2 regions of the Mycolicibacterium lutetiense genome follow, and region 2 is predicted to be linked to the other one. Evidence: riboswitches for the same ligand, from Rfam matches in the RefSeq annotation. Region 2 holds a riboswitch; the other holds the start of a gene.
What was found. Region 2 has a riboswitch for cobalamin ahead of JOF57_RS05085 (PPE family protein). Riboswitches for the same ligand answer to the same signal wherever they lie in the genome.
Positions count from the first base shown of each region.

Region 1: linked by a shared signal. The riboswitch ahead of JOF57_RS28625 (ABC transporter substrate-binding protein) and the one ahead of JOF57_RS05085 (PPE family protein) in region 2 are both predicted to bind cobalamin.

Region 1 is NZ_JAGIOP010000002.1:4,002,957-4,012,204, forward strand. Features, by position in the region: gene mrf (ribosome hibernation factor-recruiting GTPase MRF) at 1-1,156, opposite strand, end outside; gene rpmB (50S ribosomal protein L28) at 1,229-1,465, shown strand; gene rpmG (50S ribosomal protein L33) at 1,465-1,629, shown strand; gene rpsN (30S ribosomal protein S14) at 1,629-1,934, shown strand; gene rpsR (30S ribosomal protein S18) at 1,934-2,197, shown strand; cobalamin riboswitch at 2,209-2,334, shown strand; gene JOF57_RS28625 (ABC transporter substrate-binding protein) at 2,375-3,346, shown strand; gene JOF57_RS28630 (FecCD family ABC transporter permease) at 3,346-4,362, shown strand; gene JOF57_RS28635 (ABC transporter ATP-binding protein) at 4,359-5,138, shown strand; gene JOF57_RS28640 ((2Fe-2S)-binding protein) at 5,135-5,788, shown strand; gene JOF57_RS28645 (LamB/YcsF family protein) at 5,781-6,542, opposite strand; gene bluB (5,6-dimethylbenzimidazole synthase) at 6,552-7,211, opposite strand; gene JOF57_RS28655 (class I SAM-dependent methyltransferase) at 7,276-8,085, shown strand; gene JOF57_RS28660 (metal ABC transporter solute-binding protein, Zn/Mn family) at 8,141-9,049, shown strand; gene JOF57_RS28665 (metal ABC transporter ATP-binding protein) at 9,049-9,248, shown strand, end outside.
Region 2 is NZ_JAGIOP010000001.1:1,036,295-1,045,542, reverse strand. Features, by position in the region: gene JOF57_RS05090 (PPE family protein) at 1-552, opposite strand, end outside; gene JOF57_RS05085 (PPE family protein) at 787-2,442, opposite strand; cobalamin riboswitch at 2,528-2,669, opposite strand; gene JOF57_RS05080 (SDR family oxidoreductase) at 2,709-3,482, opposite strand; gene JOF57_RS05075 (DUF899 domain-containing protein) at 3,623-4,309, shown strand; gene JOF57_RS05070 (SRPBCC family protein) at 4,306-4,785, shown strand; gene JOF57_RS05065 (nuclear transport factor 2 family protein) at 4,786-5,148, opposite strand; gene JOF57_RS05060 (L,D-transpeptidase) at 5,244-6,464, opposite strand; tRNA gene JOF57_RS05055 (tRNA-Lys) at 6,608-6,683, shown strand; gene JOF57_RS05050 (hypothetical protein) at 6,752-6,931, opposite strand; gene JOF57_RS05045 (DUF3618 domain-containing protein) at 7,987-8,214, opposite strand; gene bcp (thioredoxin-dependent thiol peroxidase) at 8,320-8,793, shown strand; gene JOF57_RS05035 (dipeptidase) at 8,790-9,248, opposite strand, start outside.

The DNA of each region.
Region 1 (9,248 bases), on a different contig from region 2:
GGACGGACGCGGCGGGTTCGTCAATTCCCGGCTGACAGGGCTCTTGGTGCCAGTCCCCGAACGGGTCGGGGTAATCGGCCCACAGGTCCGGTCGGGCCAGCTCGTCGTCGGTGAGCAGCGCGCCGCGCAGCGCTTCGATGACCTCGCCGGGGCGGGCACCGCAGGCCAGGACCGTCAGCGATACGTGACGATCGCCGAACTGGTGATGCCAGTCGATCGCGGCCATCGCCACGCGTTCCGGATCGGTGTAGGCCAGCTCGGTGGAATCCATTGCCGATAACCACTTTCCGGCGTTGCTGAAGTGCATTCCGCCGCCCGCGGATTCGATCCACATGACGTCGGTCGGGCGGTTGGCCAGCCAGGCCCGGCCGCGGGTGCGCACCACCCCGTCGAGCAGGAGGTCGACGGCGTCGTGCAGGCGCAGCGGGTGAAACGGCCGCCGCGCGGCGAATTCGATGATGATGACCTCGTCGTCGGGCGCCAGCGGCGGTTCACCGGCCAGGAGTGGATCGTGCGGGGTGGCCGTGCGCCCGCGCCGGCTGTTCGGCTCCAGATGCGCCAGGGCGAGCTCGACGCGGTCGGGGCCCACGGTGATGCGGGCGCGGGGCGCGAGCCGGCGCAGCACTGCCAGGGTGGTGGCCTCGGGCTCGTTGAGCACCAGCATGTCGGCGAACTCGGCCTGACCGACGACCACCTGGGCGACCGTGCGTCCGTCGGGCAGTTCCTCGTCGCCGACAGACTGTTGCAGCCAGACCGCCGCGTCCAGGCACGCGATCACCGCCTCGATGGTGACGTCGCGAGCGGCAGGCCCGTCGAGGTAACCGGGCCCGACGTGGACCCGGATGGTGTTGATCGCCCAGCACACCGGCTCGGCCTCCAGCCAGGGCATCAACTGCACCACGATGCGATCCACGTCGCCGCGCCGGTGTAGGCGCCGCAACAGGATCAGCAGGTCGTCGCGGACGGTGCAGGACACGCAACCGTGGGCGAGCTCGAGAGCGAGTTCGGATGTCCCGTTCCGGTCGGCCACGGTCCGCAGCACCACGTGGCCGTCAAAGGTATGGCGCACCAGCACGGTTCCGGGCCTGCGGCCCAGTTCGTCCGCTACGCCGTTGCTGTCACCTTGACCGGCGATCAGCACCACAGGGGTTCGCACCGCACCTCCCGAGAAAGTTGTTATTGAAAATGATTATCATTATCGTAAGGCTACCCCATTCGAAGGAGACCGATGTCTGCCCACTGCCAAGTCACCGGGCGCTCGCCCGGGTTCGGCAACACGGTGTCGCACTCGCACAAGCGCAGTCGTCGCCGCTGGAACCCCAACATCCAGACCAAGACCTACTACCTGGCAGGCGAGGGTCGCCGGGTCCGGCTTCGGGTCAGCGCCAAGGGAATCAAGGTGATCGACCGTGACGGCATCGAGGCCGTGGTGGCCCGGCTGCGTAGCGCAGGGGAGAAGATCTGATGGCCAGCACCGATATCCGGCCCATCGTGAAGCTGAAGTCGACCGCGGGCACCGGGTACACGTACGTCACCCGCAAGAACCGCCGCAACGACCCGGACCGGATCGTGCTGCGCAAGTACGACCCGGTCACCCGTCGTCACGTCGAATTCCGTGAGGAGCGCTGATGGCCAAGCGATCCAAGATCGTCAAGAACGAGCAGCGCCGGAAACTCGTGGAGCGCTATGCGGAACGACGGGCCGAGCTCAAAGAGGCCATCCGCAATCCGGCCGGCACGCGTGAGGAGAAAGCCGCAGCGGTCACGGCGCTGCAGCGGCTGCCGCGTGATTCCAGCCCGGTGCGGCTGCGCAATCGAGACGCGGTCGACGGCCGGCCGCGTGGCCATCTGCGGAAGTTCGGGCTGTCGCGGGTCCGCGTCCGCGAAATGGCGCACCGCGGTGAACTGCCGGGCGTGCGGAAGTCGAGTTGGTGATGGCGGCGAACTCCCGGAAGAACACCAGGAAGCGCCCTCCGGCCACCGATGTCAAGAAGCCCAGGCGCAATCAGCTGAAGGCCCTCGGCGTGACCGAGGTCGACTACAAGGATGTCCATCTGCTGCGCACCTTCATCAGTGAGCGGGGCAAGATCCGGTCCCGGCGCATCACCGGGCTCACTCCGCAACAACAGCGCCAGGTCGCCACGGCGATCAAGAACGCCAGGGAGATGGCGCTGCTGCCGGTGGTCGGCCCGGCTTGACCTACCATTCGAGGCGATAGGGCGACTGCGGATCGTGGAAGCCGGTGTGAATCCGGCGCGGTCCCGCCACTGTGATCGATCGACCAGCATCCGTTGGCCGTCGAGAGCCAGACAAACACCGCAGTCGCCACCTCGCACGTACTGGGGCGGATCTCCCCGGAGAGGACGGGTACGCCCATGGGTGCTCGTTGGCTGATCACCGGACTGGTGTCGGCGCTACTGGTATCGGGGTGCGCCTCGACCGCAGCGCCTGAGACTGCGGGCAACGCTCCGCCGGGATTCCCGGTCACTGTCGACAATTGCGGTGTCAGCACCACCTATGGCCGACCGCCGGCCCGTGCGGTCGCACTCAACCAGCATGCGATCGAGACGCTGCTGGCGCTGGGCCTGCAGGATTCCATGGTCGGCACGTCGTTCCTCGACGACCGGATCCTGCCCGAATATCAGGCCGCCTACGACAGCGTTCCGGTACTGGCCAAGGAGTACCCGTCCTACGAGTCGCTGCTGGCTGTCGAACCCGATTTCGTCTACGGCGGCTGGGACAGTGCGTTCGACGAGAAGGAGGGTCGCGCCCGGCAACGGCTGACCGACGCCGGGGTGAATACCTACCTCAATATCGAGGACTGCCGGTCCGGGCCCGTCGCCATGTCCACCGTGGACGACGAAATCCGCAGTATCGGAAAGATCTTCGGTGTCACCGACCGGGCCGAGCGGCAGATCCAGACGCTGCACGACGAGCTGGCGCAGTCCGCGGCGAAGGTGCGTGACGTCCAGCCGGCGCGGGTCGCGGTCTATGACAGCGGTGAGGCGACGGTGTTCACCTCGGGCGGCAAGGGCATCGGCAACCTGATGATCGAGGCGGCCGGCGGCGTCAACGTGTTCGCCGACGTGCCCAAGGTGTGGGGCGACGTATCGTTCGAGCAGTTCGCCGAGCGGGCGCCCGAGGTCATCGTGATCTACGACTACGGCGATCAGCCGGTTGCCGACAAGAAACGCTTTCTGACCGAACATCCGCTGCTGCAACATGTTCCGGCGGTTGCTCAGCAGCGGTTCGCGGTGCTCCCGTTGTCTTCGGTGGTGGTCGGGGTGCGGGTGGGCCGCGCGGTGCAGGCCCTGGCCCGACAGCTGCACCCGGACCGATTTTCGTGATTCCCTACCGGCTGGTCCTCGCCGGGCTTGCCGCGCTGTTGCTGACGGCGATGACTGCCGGCGTTGCCGTCGGTTCGGTGTCCATCGCGCCGGGACAGGTGTGGGCCATCGTGGTGCACGCCGTCCATCCGGGCCTCGTCGAGCAGAGTTGGCCTGCGGTAAGGGAATCCATCGTGCTCGACGCCCGGCTGCCCCGGGTCGTGCTGGCGGCGGTGGTCGGGGCAGGGCTGGCAGCGTGCGGCATGGCGCTGCAGGCCGTGGTGCGTAATCCGCTCGCCGATCCCATGCTGCTGGGCGTCTCCTCGGGAGCCTCGGTCGGCGCCGTCGCCATGCTGGTGTTCGGCGCCGGGGTGCTACCTGCACTGACCTTGCCGTTGGCAGCTTTCCTCGGAGCCTTCCTCGCGCTCGTCGCGGTCTACTTTCTGGCCCGCTCGGGCGGGCGGATGACGACCGTACGGCTGGTTCTGGCCGGCGTGGCGGTGGCCGAGGTGCTGTCCGCGCTGGCAAGTCTGATGATCGTGACCTCTGACGATCCGCACAAGGCGCAGTCGGCTGTGCGGTGGATGCTCGGGGGCCTGGGTGGCACCACCTGGCGCATGGTCTGGGTGCCCGCGTTGGCGGTGGTCCTCGGCGTGATCGTGCTGCTGGCCGTCACCCGATCGCTGAATCTGCTCTACACCGGTGAGGAGGCGGCCGCCTCGCTCGGGCTCGATGTACACCGGTTCAGGGCGGGAATGTTTCTCGTCGTGGCGCTCATGGTCGGAACCATGGTCGCGGTCAGCGGGACGATCGGGTTTGTCGGGCTGGTCATGCCGCATGTGACGCGTCTGTTGGTCGGTGCCGACCATCGCCGGGCACTGCCGGCCGCCGCACTGCTGGGGGCGGCATTTTTGGTGCTGTGCGACATCGTGGCCAGGACCGTGGCCGCGCCGGAGGAACTGCCCGTCGGGATCCTGACCGCACTCGTCGGCGGGCCGTTCTTCCTGTGGCTGATGCGACGAAAGGCCCGGGTGTGACGGCAGGCGTGGAGTTCGAGGCGGTTTCGGTGTCGGTGCGCGGCAGACCGTTGATCGCCGACGTCTCGTTGTCGGTCGCCCCCGGTGAGATGCTGGCCGTGGTGGGTCCCAACGGGGCTGGCAAGACGACGCTGCTGCGGACGTTGTACCGGGCCCTGCGGCCGAGCGCGGGACGGGTGCTGGTTGACGGCGCCGACGTCTGGATGCTGCCCGGCAAATTGGCCGCGCGACGCGTCGCGGCGGTATTGCAGGAAGCCGCAGGCGATTTCGAGCTCACCGTGTTCGACATGGTGGCGATGGGGCGCACACCGTACAAGCGATCGTTCGACTCCGACAGCCGTGAGGACCGCGAAATCATCGGCAGCGCGTTGGCCGCGCTGGATATTGCGGACCTGAGCGGGGCCGGCTACGGCCGGCTGTCCGGAGGACAGAAGCAACGCGTGCTCATCGCTCGCGCGCTGGCCCAACGCACCGAGGTCATCGTGCTCGACGAGCCCACGAACCACCTCGATCTGCGCCACCAGCACGAGGCCCTGGGCCTGCTGCGGGAGTCCGGTGCGACGGTGGTCGCCGCCCTGCACGACCTGAATCTCGCTGCGGCATATTGCGATCGGATCTGTGTGCTTGACGGCGGAGAACTGGTTACCGTCGGAACCCCCGTGGAGGTCCTCACCGTGGATCTACTTGCCGACGTATACGGGGTCGCAGCCCGGATCGCTGTCGATGCCGGAAGGCCTCAGATCACCGTCGTGCCCAAGACGGTGGCGACGTGGTGAACATCGGCACCCAGCTCGGCGAGATCGCCTCGCTCGGCGGGTTCTTCGCCATCACCGTCGGCGGGGATCCGGCCGGCTGGGTTCCGGTGCGACGCTGTTATGACGACGGCTGCGCCGACCTCGTCGCCAAGACCACCGCCGGGTATCGCACGACGGACCTTCGTATCGGTGCCTCCCTGGTTCAGTTCAGCCACGCGTCACGCTTGTGGTCACCGCTGCTGGGGTGTGCGCTGCAGTACGGGGTGCTGCCCGGGCTGGCCGATCTGCAGCGCCGCGGCACCAGTACCGAACTCCGGTTGCCGGAGCCGCTGGGCGAACCTGTCGACGCCGGTACGGAGATGGTGCGGCAGCTGTATCGATCGGTGATCGTCGACCACCTCGAGCCGCTGGCCGCCGGGCTTCGGGTCAAGATGGCGCCGCGGCTGCTCTACGGCAATGCCGCGGCGGCGTTGGTCGCGGCGGCGGCTCAGCTGGCCCGGGCCCGACCGGAACTGCACTACGACGTCCTGGACGTCACCGAATCACTGTTGGCCACCGGCGAATTGGTGGGGACGGGCCACCTGACGGGGTTGACGTTCCGCCGCCGCAGTTGTTGCCTCTACTACCGGGTGCCCGGCGGATCGAACTGCGGAGATTGCGCGCTCAACTGAACGCGGCCAGGGTGATCCCGACTTCGGTCAGGCGCTCACGCACCGCCGTGGCGATCTGCACCGCACCCGGGGAATCACCGTGTACGCAGACGGAATCCACTGTCACCTCGATGGCCGAGCCGTCCAACGCGGTGACCTGGCCGGCGGTGACCATCCGCGCCACCCGCTCGGCGATCTCCGCGGGATCGTGCAGCACCGCGCCAGGTTCGCGCCGCGACACCAAGGTGCCGTCGGGTTGGTAGGCGCGGTCGGCGAACGCCTCGGCGACGGTGCGCAGCCCGCGTTGCTCGGCCTCCTCGAAGAACACCGAATCGGACAGGCCCAGCACTGGCAGGCCGGTGTCGACGGCCGCTACCGCGGCCGCCACCGCGGCGGCCTGGTCCCGGTGGCTGACGATCGTGTTGTACAGCGCACCATGGGGTTTCACGTAGGTCACAGTTGTTCCGGCGGCATGGGCGATGCCCTGCAGCGCGCCGATCTGGTAGATCACGTCGGCGGTCAGGTCCTCGGGCGTGACGTCGATGAAGCGTCTGCCGAATCCGGCCAGGTCCCGGTAGCTGACCTGGGCGCCGACGCGTACACCGCGGTCCGCGGCCGCGCGGCAGGTGCGCAGCAACAGCGCCGGATCCCCGGCATGGAAACCGCAGGCCACGTTGGCACTGGTGACCAGGTCGAGCATGGCCTCGTCGTCACCGAGTTTCCACGCGCCGAAGCTCTCGCCGAGATCGGCGTTGAGGTCGACGGATGCAGCCACCCGACCAGCCTAGGACGACGTCGGGTCCGGCCAGCCGTTCTCCGACACGAATTCGGGCAGCGGGCGTGCGGTGGTCCAGTGCTCGATCTCCAGCACCGGCCGGTCCGGGAACTCGGGCACCGGGCCGAGGCACAGGATCGCCACGGGTTCGGCGTCGGCGGGCATGCCCATCAACCGGGCCAGGGGCAGGGGTTTGAAGATCGACACCCAGCCCATGCCGAGGCCCTCGGCGCGGGCGGCCAGCCACATGTTCTGGATCGCGCAGGACACCGAGGCCAGGTCCATCTGGGGCAGGGTGCGGCGGCCGAAGATGTGCCGGTCGCGGTTCTCGCCGAGGGCAACCACGAACAGCTCGGCGCAATCGAGGATTCCCTCGACCTTCAGGGCCAGGAATTCATCGCCACGGACGCCGAGCGCGTCGGCGGTGTGGATGCGTTCCTCGTCGACGAGGGCGTGGATCTTGCCGCGCAGCGCGTCGTCGGTGATGCGGATGAACCGCCACGGCTGCATGAGGCCGACGCTCGGTGCCGCGTGTGCGGCGTGCAGCAGGCGGCTGAGGACCTCGGGCGCCACCGTGCTGCCGGGGACGAACCGGCGCATATCCCGGCGTTCGGCGATGGCCCGGTAGACGGCGCGACGCTCGTCGGGGCTGAAGGCGTGCTCAGACACGAGTGGAGCTTATGGGCTGGGCGATTCTGCGACCGAACCCCGTCGTGATGTCGAGAATGTTCCGATGACGGACGCTACGGGGGACGGCGGCTACTTTGCGGCCGACTACGAGACGGACGAAGAGCTGGCGCGGCTGCGGGTGCTCGAGTCGCTGTGCGATCCGTGGACGATCCGCTTCCTCGAAACGGTGGGGGTGGCCCCCGGTTGGTCCTGCCTGGAGGTCGGCGCGGGGGCGGGATCGGTGGCGCGTTGGCTGGCCGATCGCGTGGGTCCGTCCGGGCATGTCGTCGCTGCGGATCTGGATCCGCGTTTCCTCGACGACCTACCGGCATTGGGAGTCGAAGTTCGGCGCCTTGATATCACGGTCGACGAAATCGAGTCGGGCCGTTTTGATTTGGTGCACAGCCGGGCGTTGGTGCTGCACCTGGCCGACCCGGTCGGGGCGCTGCGGCGCATGGTTGCGGCGCTGCGGCCGGGAGGTCGGCTCGCAGTCGAGGAACCGGACTACAGCACCACGGCGCCTGTCGACCGGAGCCATCCGCTGGCCGCGGGGTACGCGGAGTACTTGAACGCCCGCACACAGTTCCTCGCCGAGGCGAACGTGATGAACCTGCACTACGGCTCAATGCTGCCGGTGCACGTCGAACAACTCGGACTCACCGGTGTCGTCAACGAGGGCCGGTTGACCGTGGAGCGCGGTGGCAGTCCGCAGGCACTTCTCCTGATGCAGAGCTTCCAACAGGTCGACGACCTGATGGTGGTCGCCGGGGTGCTCCCCGAATCGGCGGTGGCCGCGGCCTGGGCCGCCCTGCAGGATCCGACTTTCGCGTACCGCTCCGCGACGATGCACAAAGTCTGGGGGCGTCGGCCATAGGACCCCGATGTGCAGGCGCTAATGAAAACGGTTATCGTTACTGGGTGATGTGGTCGTGAACCTCAAGCTCTACGCACTGGCGGGCCTGCTGCTCGTCACCCCGCTGGCCGCCTGCGGCTCTGAAGCGACCCAGCCCGAATCGGCAGGCAACTGCGTGACGACACCGGTGAACGTGGTCGTCAGCGTCGACCAGTGGGGCGACATCGTGTCTGCCCTGGGCGGTGACTGTGCCAAGGTGACCACCATAATCGCCGGGTCGTCGGTCGATCCGCACGACTTCGAGCCCTCGCCCGCCGACGCGGCGAAATTCCAAGGCGCCCAACTGGTTGTCGTCAACGGCGGGAACTACGACGCGTGGGCCAACAAACTGGCGATGAGCACCGCGCCGAATGCGGTCGTCGTCTCGGCCGTCGGCCAGTCCGACGAATCACGGGCCAACCCGCACGCCTGGTACAACCCCGCCGCGGTCAGCGGCATCGCCGACACCGTGACCGAGGAGCTCGGTCAAGCGGCTCCCGAGGCACGGGACTACTTCCTCCAGCGTCGCGCCGAGTTCGCCACCGCGCTGCAGCCCTACCAACAGCTGATCGCCGACATCAAGACCAAGGCGCCCGGCAAGCGCTATGCCGCCACCGAAGTGCTGTTCGACGACATGGCGGCCGCGGTCGGCCTGGTCAATCAGACTCCTGCGGGCTTCCAGGCGGCCTCGTCCAACCACACCGACCCGTCACCGGCGGATCTGGACGCATTCCTGCGACTGCTCTCCGATCACGGTGTCGATGTGCTGATCTACAACACCCAGACCGAGGGCTCGGTGCCCAAGCAGATCCGGGCCGCCGCCGAGAGCGCCGGGATTCCGGTTGTCGATGTCACCGAAACGGTGGCGCCCGGAGTGGATTCGTTCGAGGCTTGGCAGGTGAACCAACTGACCGCGCTCGCCAAAGCGCTCGGAGTTCAGTCCTAGTGTCAACGGACGCCCTGCCGCCCGCCCTCGTCTTCGACGACGTCAGCGCCGTGCGCGGGGGCCGGCTGATCTGGTCGGAGGGCACCTTCGAGATCCCGACCGGTGGCATCGTCGCGCTGATCGGTTCCAACGGATCGGGAAAATCCACGATGCTGCAGGTCGTGCTGGGCCTGTTGCCCGCGGCCTCGGGGTCGGTGCG
Region 2 (9,248 bases):
ATCGTGGCCGTCCTCGCTGTGCAGGATCCGCGGCGCCGCCGGCGTGGACGGGCTGGATGCCACCGCCGCCTCGGACACCCCTTGATAGACGGTCATCGTGGTGGCGGCCAGGATCCACATCCGCACATAGTCGGCCTCGGTGACCGCGATCGGAATGGTGTTGATGCCGAAGAAGTTCGTACCCACCAACGCCGCGTGGGTGGCATGGTTGGCGGCCAACTCAGCCAGCGTGGGCATCGTCGCCAATGCACTGGCATAGGCCGCAGCTGCGGTTTCATGCCGGACGGCGATCGCCGAAGTGTCGGCGCTGGCCTGGTGCAACCACGCCAGGTACGGAAGATGAGCAGTCACGTACTGTTCCGCACTCGGACCCTGCCATGCTCCTGCTTGTACCGCACCCAGAACGAGGGCGAGTTCTGTTGCCACCGTGGCATATTCGACGCTCAACGATGACCACGCGCCGGCAGCGGCCAGCATCGGACCCGGGCCTGGACCGCTGGTCAACAACGCTGAATGCACCTCTGGCGGCGAGGCCATCCATACCGCGGCCATGAGAAACCTCCCGTTGGTGACTAGCGACACGTGCCGCGGCTTACTGAATATGATTATCATTATCAGATGACCGGCACGATCTCAACCAACGGCCACTTCGGCGCAGGCGGGATCCAGGGGACAGTAGCGAGGGTGCACTACATGACATGTGCTGCAGTACTTAGTAATTCGCGTCAGACCGGCATGGCTCAACCCAGCTCACGGGACACTCGACGCTCAATCTGGTCCGGGCCCTCAGCCAGAACGATCGTCACTCCAGGTGCTCGGCAGCATCGGCTCCACCACACCGCCGCCGAAGGAATCACCGCCGAGAGAGGCAAATCCGGCCGGGTTCGCTGCGGACTTTCCGGGTTCTATCCCGCCGAACCCGATCTGCCCGGCGCCCCGGTCCGACGGCGCCACTTCGGGCTCCAGGTCCATGTATTCGTACCGGCGGCCGAGTTGCTGAACGCCGGTTCGGCGGCGTCGAGCCTTCCGCGCCTTCGGTTCCCCGGCCGGTGCGGGCACCCCCGTAGGGATCTCGGTGTCCTCGGGTGCGGATCTCTTCCTGGGGGCTCGGTTGCGCGTCGCCTGCCGCACCTCGGCCGGCAACGCGGCGGCCATGTAACCAAGCGCGTCCATGCTCCCCAGCGTTGGCGGTGACGTCGGCGCCGGCGGGAGGGCCGGGGGCGGGGACGGAGGCGCGGGCACTGACGCTGCCGGAGAAGCCGGAGCAGGTGACGGGGCAGGCGGAGCAGCCGGGGTCGACGGCAGCGTGAGGCCGACAGGCGGGGGCACCGGCGGAGAGATAGGTACTACCGCCACCGGGTCATGCAGTCCTATCAGCCCAGCCGCACCCACCACGCCCCCTGCCGTCAACACAGGTGCGGCGGCAACGGCCGCGGCCAGCATCGGCAGCAGCGCAGGCAGAACCGCGATGAGCACCGTCTCCAGCGTCGTCTTCAGCAGTGCGATGGTGTCGGTGGTGATCGCCACGAACATCGCCCCCGCCCCGAACAGCAACGTGTAGCCGATGGCCACCGGATTGCCCGAAGCGAACGCCAACCCGATATCGGCGGCAACATAGGCGGCGGTCTGCGACAGGTAGGCAACGTATTGCGAAATATCCATCGGATAGCCGAGAGCGAACGCGAGGTTGAGGGGATGAAAGAAGCTCAACGGATTGCCGGTCCACGGTAGGTATGGATCGATCCCCGCGAACAACTCCGCAAAGAAGGGATCGTTGTTGAGCGCCTGGATCAGCGGGTCCAGGACTTTGTTGTAGAAGTCGGTGTATCCGATCCGATCGAGCCAGTCGAGGTAGTCGTTCTGCCGGTCGGGTGGCGCGTCAGAGGTCGATGCCAGCGAGGCTGATCTCAGAATCTCTGGTGCGGCAACACTTTCCGGCGATGCGGCCAGCGCCGACGTCGCGACACTGTCATAGGCGTGCATCACGCCGGCAGCCTGAACCCACATCCGCACATAGTCGGCTTCGTTCAGCGCGATCGGAATGGTGTTGATGCCGAAGAAGTTCGTACCCGCCAACGCCGCGTGGGTGGCGTGGTTGGCGGCCAACTCGGCCAGCGTCGGCATCCCGGCCAGCGCGCTGGTGTAGGCCGCGGCGGCCGTTTCGTGTTGGACCGCGCGCGTCGCACTTTCGGCGCCCTGCTGCGTCAGCCAGGCCAGGTACGGGCCGTGCGCCGCGACATACGCTGTGGCACTTGGCCCTTCCCACGTCCCGGCCTGCACGCCGCCCAACACTGCGGTCAGCTCAGCAGCGACCTCGGCGTATTCGGCGCTCAGGGTGGTCCAGGCTCCCGCGGCGGCGAGCAACGAGCCCGGCCCCGGGCCCGCCGACAACAGCGCGGACCAGACTTCAGGTGGGGAGGCAAGATAAATGGGGGCGGTCATCGCTGACCGCCCCGTGTTTCGAATGACACGGGCGTTCATCGGCCTTCTCGGGGTGCTCCGCCCCGGGTAGCAGGATGCGATGACGCAAGTGTCCTGGCTCTCGGATCACAGCTCGCCTCGCCTTCCAGCTTGCAGCCGTGGCAGTTGAGGGTCGCTCCCCGATGACAGTGGCGGGACCGCGCCGGATTCGCACCGGCTTCCTACGTCGTCATCACCTAACCGACGAAGTATGGCACGCCCAGCGGGCGCTCAGATCTGCCGCACCACTACGCAGACGGGCGCCCGGCGCCCTTCTTGATCCGCGGGGCCAGTTGCACGATCTCGGGCACCACGGTCGGGTTCTCGTAGGCGCTGGTCACCAACGACACCAGGGTGTTGGCGACATCGCGCAGGGCCGACATGCGGGCGGGCAGCGCACCCTGGGCGACCCACGTCGTGACCAGCTGGTCCAACAGGTCGCGGTCGGCGCCGCGCAGGATCTCGGTGTCATCGGTGGGACCGACGCCGACGCGAATCAGCGACAGCTCGGGATGCTCGATGCGCCAGGAGTGCAGGATCTCGTCGAGGGCGGCCTTGCTCGCGCTGTACGCCGCCACCCCGGCGCGCGGGCGACCGACGTCATAGCTGGAGGCCACCATGACCACGCCATTCTCGGCCAGTCGGGGCGCCGCGGCACGCAGCACGTTGTTGGCACCGACGGTGTTGACACTGAACGCATGCAACCAGGTCGCCACGTCGGTGTCCTCGATGTAGGCGAACGGGATCACCGTGCTGGTGAACACCACGGCGTCCAGGCCGCCCAGCGCGTCCGCCGCCGCATTCACCACGCGGCCGATGGCCGCGGAATCCTCGACGTCAAGCTCGAAGGCGAAACCACCGATGGCGTCTGCCAGGGAATTCAGCAGATCGATACGTCGCGCGGCGACTGCGACCTTGGCGCCGCGTTCGGTGGCACTGACCGCAACAGCGTGGCCGATGCCCGACGAGGCACCGACGACGAGGAGACGCAGCCCGGCTGCATCGGCTCGCTGACCGCTCATTCTGGATCAACCTCCATGGTTCATCTCAAGGTGTTAGGTCACCCTTCGCTCGTCGGACATTACCGCCTGCGATGAGTTCCGGCCGCGCGGTGGGTCCACTTGAGAGACCGAGTTTCGTTGAACAGCCTTCAGGAGTCCCGATGACGACAGAAAAGCCTCCGATAGTCGACCAGCAGACGTGGCGTGCCGCGCTCGCGGATGTCCGACGTCGAGAGAAGGCCGCCACCCGGGAACTCGACGCGATCGCCGCAGCGCGTCGACGGCTGCCGATGGTGGAGCTGCCGGATTACACGCTGATCGGCGCGGACGGCCCGGTGCGCCTGGCCGACGTATTCGACGGCCACACACAGTTGATCGCGTACCACCACATGTGGACCGACGCCGCGGAATGGCAGTGCGGCGGCTGCACGTGGTTCACGTCGCAGTTCACCCGGCTCGATTTCCTGGACAACTACGACGCCCGCTTCGTCGTCATCACCAACGGACCGATCGACGAGGTGCTGACCTATCGCGAAAAAGTCGGCAACACGATGGACTGGTACTCGTCATCGGAGAGTTCGTTCGGCGCGGACGTCGACGCTGGGCCCGGCGAGGGTTTCGCAGTCAACACCTTCCTGCGTGACGGGGGCACCGTCTACCGCGCCTGGCACACCAACGGCCGCGGTACCGAACAGCTCAGTTACCTCTTCCCGCTCATCGATCTGCTGCCGTACGGCCGGCAGGAAGAATGGCTGGATTCGCCTGAAGGATGGCCGTCGCGGCCGACATACTCGGGCTGGCCGGACAGCCCCGACATCGCCCACCTCTACGGAAAGGCCGCACAATGACCGCCTCAGCCACCCGCGAGCGTTACGTCGTCACCCGCACCATCCCCGCGTCGCCGGCAAAGGTGTTCGCCGTCCTGGCCGACCCGGCCCGGCATTGCCAGACCGAGCCCGGTGACTGGGTGCGCGACGCGATCGACCCCACCCCGATCACCGGGACCGGCCAGATCTTCGCGATCAACATGTTCCTGCCCCAGGCCGGCGGACACTACGTCATGCACAACCTGGTGACCGAGTTCGACCAGGTCCGGACGATCGCGTGGCTGCCCGGCCAGCTCGACGAGCAGGGCAACCATGCGCCCGGGGGTTGGTGGTGGCGGTACGACCTGGCCCCCAACGGGGACCAGGTCGACGTCACTCTCACATACGACTGGACCGACACCCCGCAGAGCTTCCGGGACCAGATTGGCGGCATGCCACCGTTTGACACCGACTTTCTCGACGAATCGCTTGCGGCACTGGACCGCTCGGTCACGTAGTCAGGCAGGCACCCGGTCCAGGAACCCGAGCACGGTCTGGATCCGTCCTTCGGGATCAGTGGCGAGCACGTCGAAACCGACCACCACCGGCTCGACATCACGAGGTCCGAGCCCCCACTGGAAACGCGCCTGCCGGTGGCGCGCGTCCGGTCCGCTGACGAGGGTGAACACGAACCCCGGAAACTGGGCGTGCACGGCCTCGATGGCGCCGGAAACTTCGTCATGCCCGCTCACCTGGGCCAGCGGGTCGGTGTAGGTGACGCTCTGCGCCCAATGCCGTTCCAGCAGCGCCCGCCGTTCGGCGGCGTCGGTGGCATTCCAGGTACGGAGGTACGCAGTAACGGTGTCGTCGAACTCGGCCATGTCGCCTCTTTCGGTAATCAACTGGGACTCAGTCAGATTCACCGATTCGAGACGCCGTGTCGATTACCGCGCAGGTAATCGGGCGATAGCGAGAATCAGGTGCCGGCGTTGCCGGTGCGCCACTGGTCCCACGGGATGTTCCAGTCCCCCAGGCCCTCGGTGCCCGGCAACACCGAGCCCACCGTGTTGACGACCTCGACGATGTCGCCCCGTTTGGTGTGCTCGTAGAACCAGCGCGCGTTGGAAGTACTGACATTCAGGCATCCATGGCTGACGTTGCTGTAACCCTGGCTGCCGACCGACCACGGGGCCCCGTGCACGTAGATACCGCTGTAGGACATCTGGGTCGCGAAGTCGACTTCGGTGCGATAGCCGTTGGGCGAGTTGACCGGCACCCCGTACGTCGACGAATCCATCACCATGTGGTCGAAGCGATCGCCGACGATGTAGACCCCGTTGTTGGTCGGAGAACTGTTCTTGCCCATGGAGATCGGCATGGCTTTGACGACCTCGCCGTTGCGCCGAACGGTCAGAGTTTTGGTGGTGTCGTCGGCGGAGGCGATCACCTCGTCACCGATCGTGAAGTGGGCGGTGACATTGCCCTGGCCGAACAGGCCGTCACCCAACTCGACGCCGTAGGTGTTGACCGTGACATCCACCGAGGTGCCCGGCTTCCAGTACTTCGCCGGACGCCAACGCACTTCGCGGCTGTTGAGCCAGTAGAACGCACCCTCGACCGACGGATTGGTCTTGACGGTGATGGCACGTTGAGCGGCCAGGCGGTCGGAGATGTTCTCGTCGAAGCGGATTGCCACCGGTTGGCCCACCCCGACCACTTCCCCGTCGTTCGGCAGGAGGTAGGGCATCGTCAGATTGGCCGGCGAGTGCGTCTCGAACCGCAACCTGCGGTTGGCGACACCACCGAGGCCCAGTGACTGCGCGTTGAGGGTGTACTGCTCGTTGTAGTCGAGCGGGTCGGTAGTCGACCACGTCAGCCCGTCGGCACTGAACTTTCCTGCGACGTTGGCGCCCTCTTCATCGGTCATGGTGACCCCGCCGAGCACACCGTTCTCTGCGCTCACCGTGACCGGTGCGTCGACGGTCACCCCGACGGCACCATCGGTCACCGAGGCGTTCACCCTGGGCACCAACAGATCGCCGTAAGGAGTGCCCTTGTCGGTGATCACCGGCGGCGGTCCCTGCGGGTCTTCGCCCGCGCAGGCCGTCAGGCCCAACATCATCGCCGGCACCATGGCAACCACCGCCCGCCGGAACACACCCCGATATGGACGGGTCACCGTCTGGGCCTGCCCCATGTTCGTCCTACCCCTCCCACGGTCGAGCAAATCTTGGCAATAGTCTAAGGGTTCTGGTGGGATCGGGCCGACCTGAACATGGCCCATGCCCGCCACCAGCGGATTTCACTGTTGAGTGAAACTCCTGTTATTGTCTCTCTCGCGCGCCGTTAGCTCAGTTGGTAGAGCAGCTGACTCTTAATCAGCGGGTCCGGGGTTCGAAACCCTGACGGCGCACCAACCAAAAACCCTGCCTCGGCAGGGTTTTTGCGTTTCAGTGGTTCAGAGTTACTGGGACCGTGCATGTATCAGGCCCGGTACCGCTCGACCAGTCGATCGCCGATGCTGGATTCGGCCTCTTCCAACAGCATCTCCACGGCACCGGCCAGATGCGCGGCCGCATAGCCGCGGTCCCGGGATTGCTCGCTCTTGAACCGGTCGAGCTCCCGGCGTAGATCGCCAAGGGTTTCATCACTCACATGCGCCATATGGGTACCTCCAGTCGGTAGGACCACGGCCCACATCGCCATTGAAAGGTTCGACATGAGCCATCGGGTGTTGTCAGCGAATCCCGACGAGAAGTCCGTCGGGATACGCTCTACCGGCGACAGCCCATGCAGCAATCCTGGCAAACGGAAAATAAATTAGCTGCAACGTAATACCCCCTTGTCATGCGATCGACCCGTGTTGCGGTCGGGATCCAGACCCGGGTTCGCCTCCCAATCCCAACCCGACGTTGACCTTAGCTGTACACCTATGCGGTAGCAACCGGTTCGGCGAGAAAGGGCCGTTCCCGCCCTGCTATGCAGTAGATTTCAGCTACCGCACGCTGCTGGCGCCGAGTTGCACAGCATGCGGGCGATCATCAGACGGTCCCAGGTTTGCCAATCGGTTTTCCCACGAAATCAGCGTGGATCAAGGAATTGGGACCGACGGCGCGTCACACCGCGCCAAAATCCCAGCAAACTTCTTGCTGAATCAATCGGATCTCGTCCGACGCCACGCTGCCGCAGTTCATCCGCCACCGGAGTCGTCGCTCAAATTTGCGGTGGGCGACTCCAGCGACAGCCGGAAGGTTGGCGCCGACATGCCTCGATGATGTGCTGGCAATTGCGTGGTAACAGAACAAGTCATGGCGCGGTCAGTATCTTGACGCATACGTAAGTTACTGACTAGTATCTGGCCGCAGCGCTTTCGCTGGTCAGACGCCAGATATCGTGTTAGTCTCCAGTTAGCTGATGTATTGCGAACCAATACCGCGTGGCGATTGCGCCAAGATGAGGGGTGTTAGCTGATGGCTACCGCAAGCGGCGCCGGCCCCACAGCCATATCAACCGCCGCATTTGTTGCTGCAAACCCGCCTGTCATGGTGCACACCTGCACCCGGCTGGGTCGCGTCGCCAATCCCCCGAGTTTTTCGTTGGCGGACTGGCTTCTGTTCCGCCGCCGCTGAGCGGCGTATCAAGCTAGAGCCGCTGAGCGGCGTATCAAGCGCGAGCCGCTGAGCGGGGCAGGGCACACAACGTGCCCTGCCATCTGCTGCTCAGCGCCGCTTGATCAGTCGCACGACGACGACCACCACCAGCACTCCGGCACCGGCCAACGACGCCGTCACCGCAGGCTTCTTCAGGAAGCCGATCACCGCCGACTTGAAATCGTCGGCCAGACGCTGCGGGTTGGCCCGCACTGCCAGAGAGTCGACAGTCACCGCCAGCTGATCGCGAGCCTGATCGATGTCCCGCTTGATGCTCTCCGGGTCTCGGTTCGCCACTGTTTGCTCCTCCAAGCCGCTCCATGTCGTGCTGCCCTGCCGCACTACCCTAGATCAGCCGGCACCGAGACGACGGAACCGGTCGACACGAAGGGACACCCACGCATGCCGCCAACTCCGCGCCTCGAGGTGGGAGACACCGCCCCGGCTTTCAGCCTGCCCGACGCCGACGGCAACGTCGTCAAGCTCTCCGACTACAAGGGCCGCAAGGTCATCGTGTACTTCTACCCCGCCGCGTCCACGCCCGGATGCACCAAGCAGGCGTGCGATTTCCGTGACAGCCTCGCCGAGCTCAAGGGCGCCGGCCTCGACGTCGTGGGCATCTCCCCCGACAAGCCGGAGAAGCTGGCCAAGTTCCGCGACAAGGAGGAGCTCACCTTCCCGTTGCTGTCCGATCCTTCCCGCGAGGTACTTACCGCTTGGGGCGCGTTCGGCGAAAAAACCATGTACGGCAAGACCGTTCAGGGCGTGATCCGCTCCACGTTCCTGGTCGACGAGAAGGGCAAGATCGCCGTCGCGCAGTACAACGTGCGCGCCACCGGTCACGTGGCCAAGCTGCGCCGCGACCTTTCGGTCTAAGGGGCCAGCGCTTCGAGCAGGAGCGCCTCGGCCTTCGCCGCCTTCTCAAGAACTCCCAGGTGCAGGCTTTCGTTCACGCTGTGCGCCTGGGTGCCGGGGTCCTCGACACCGGTCACCAGAATCGTCGCGGCCGGGAACGCTTCGGCGAATTCGGCGATGAACGGGATCGATCCACCCATGCCCATGTCCACCGGATCGGTGCCCCAGGCGGTGCGGAACGCCGTACGGGCCGCGTCGTACACGGCCCCCGACGCGTCGATAGCGTAGGGCTGACCGACATCTCCGGGGGTGACCGTGACCTGTGCACCCCAGGGCACATGGGATTCGAGGTGACGGGTCAACGCCTCCAGATGCGCGTGCCCGTCACCGCCGGGCGCGACCCGCATGCTGATCTTGGCGCGGGCACGCGGGATCAGAGTGTTCGACGACTTGTCGACGGGTGTGGTGTCGATGCC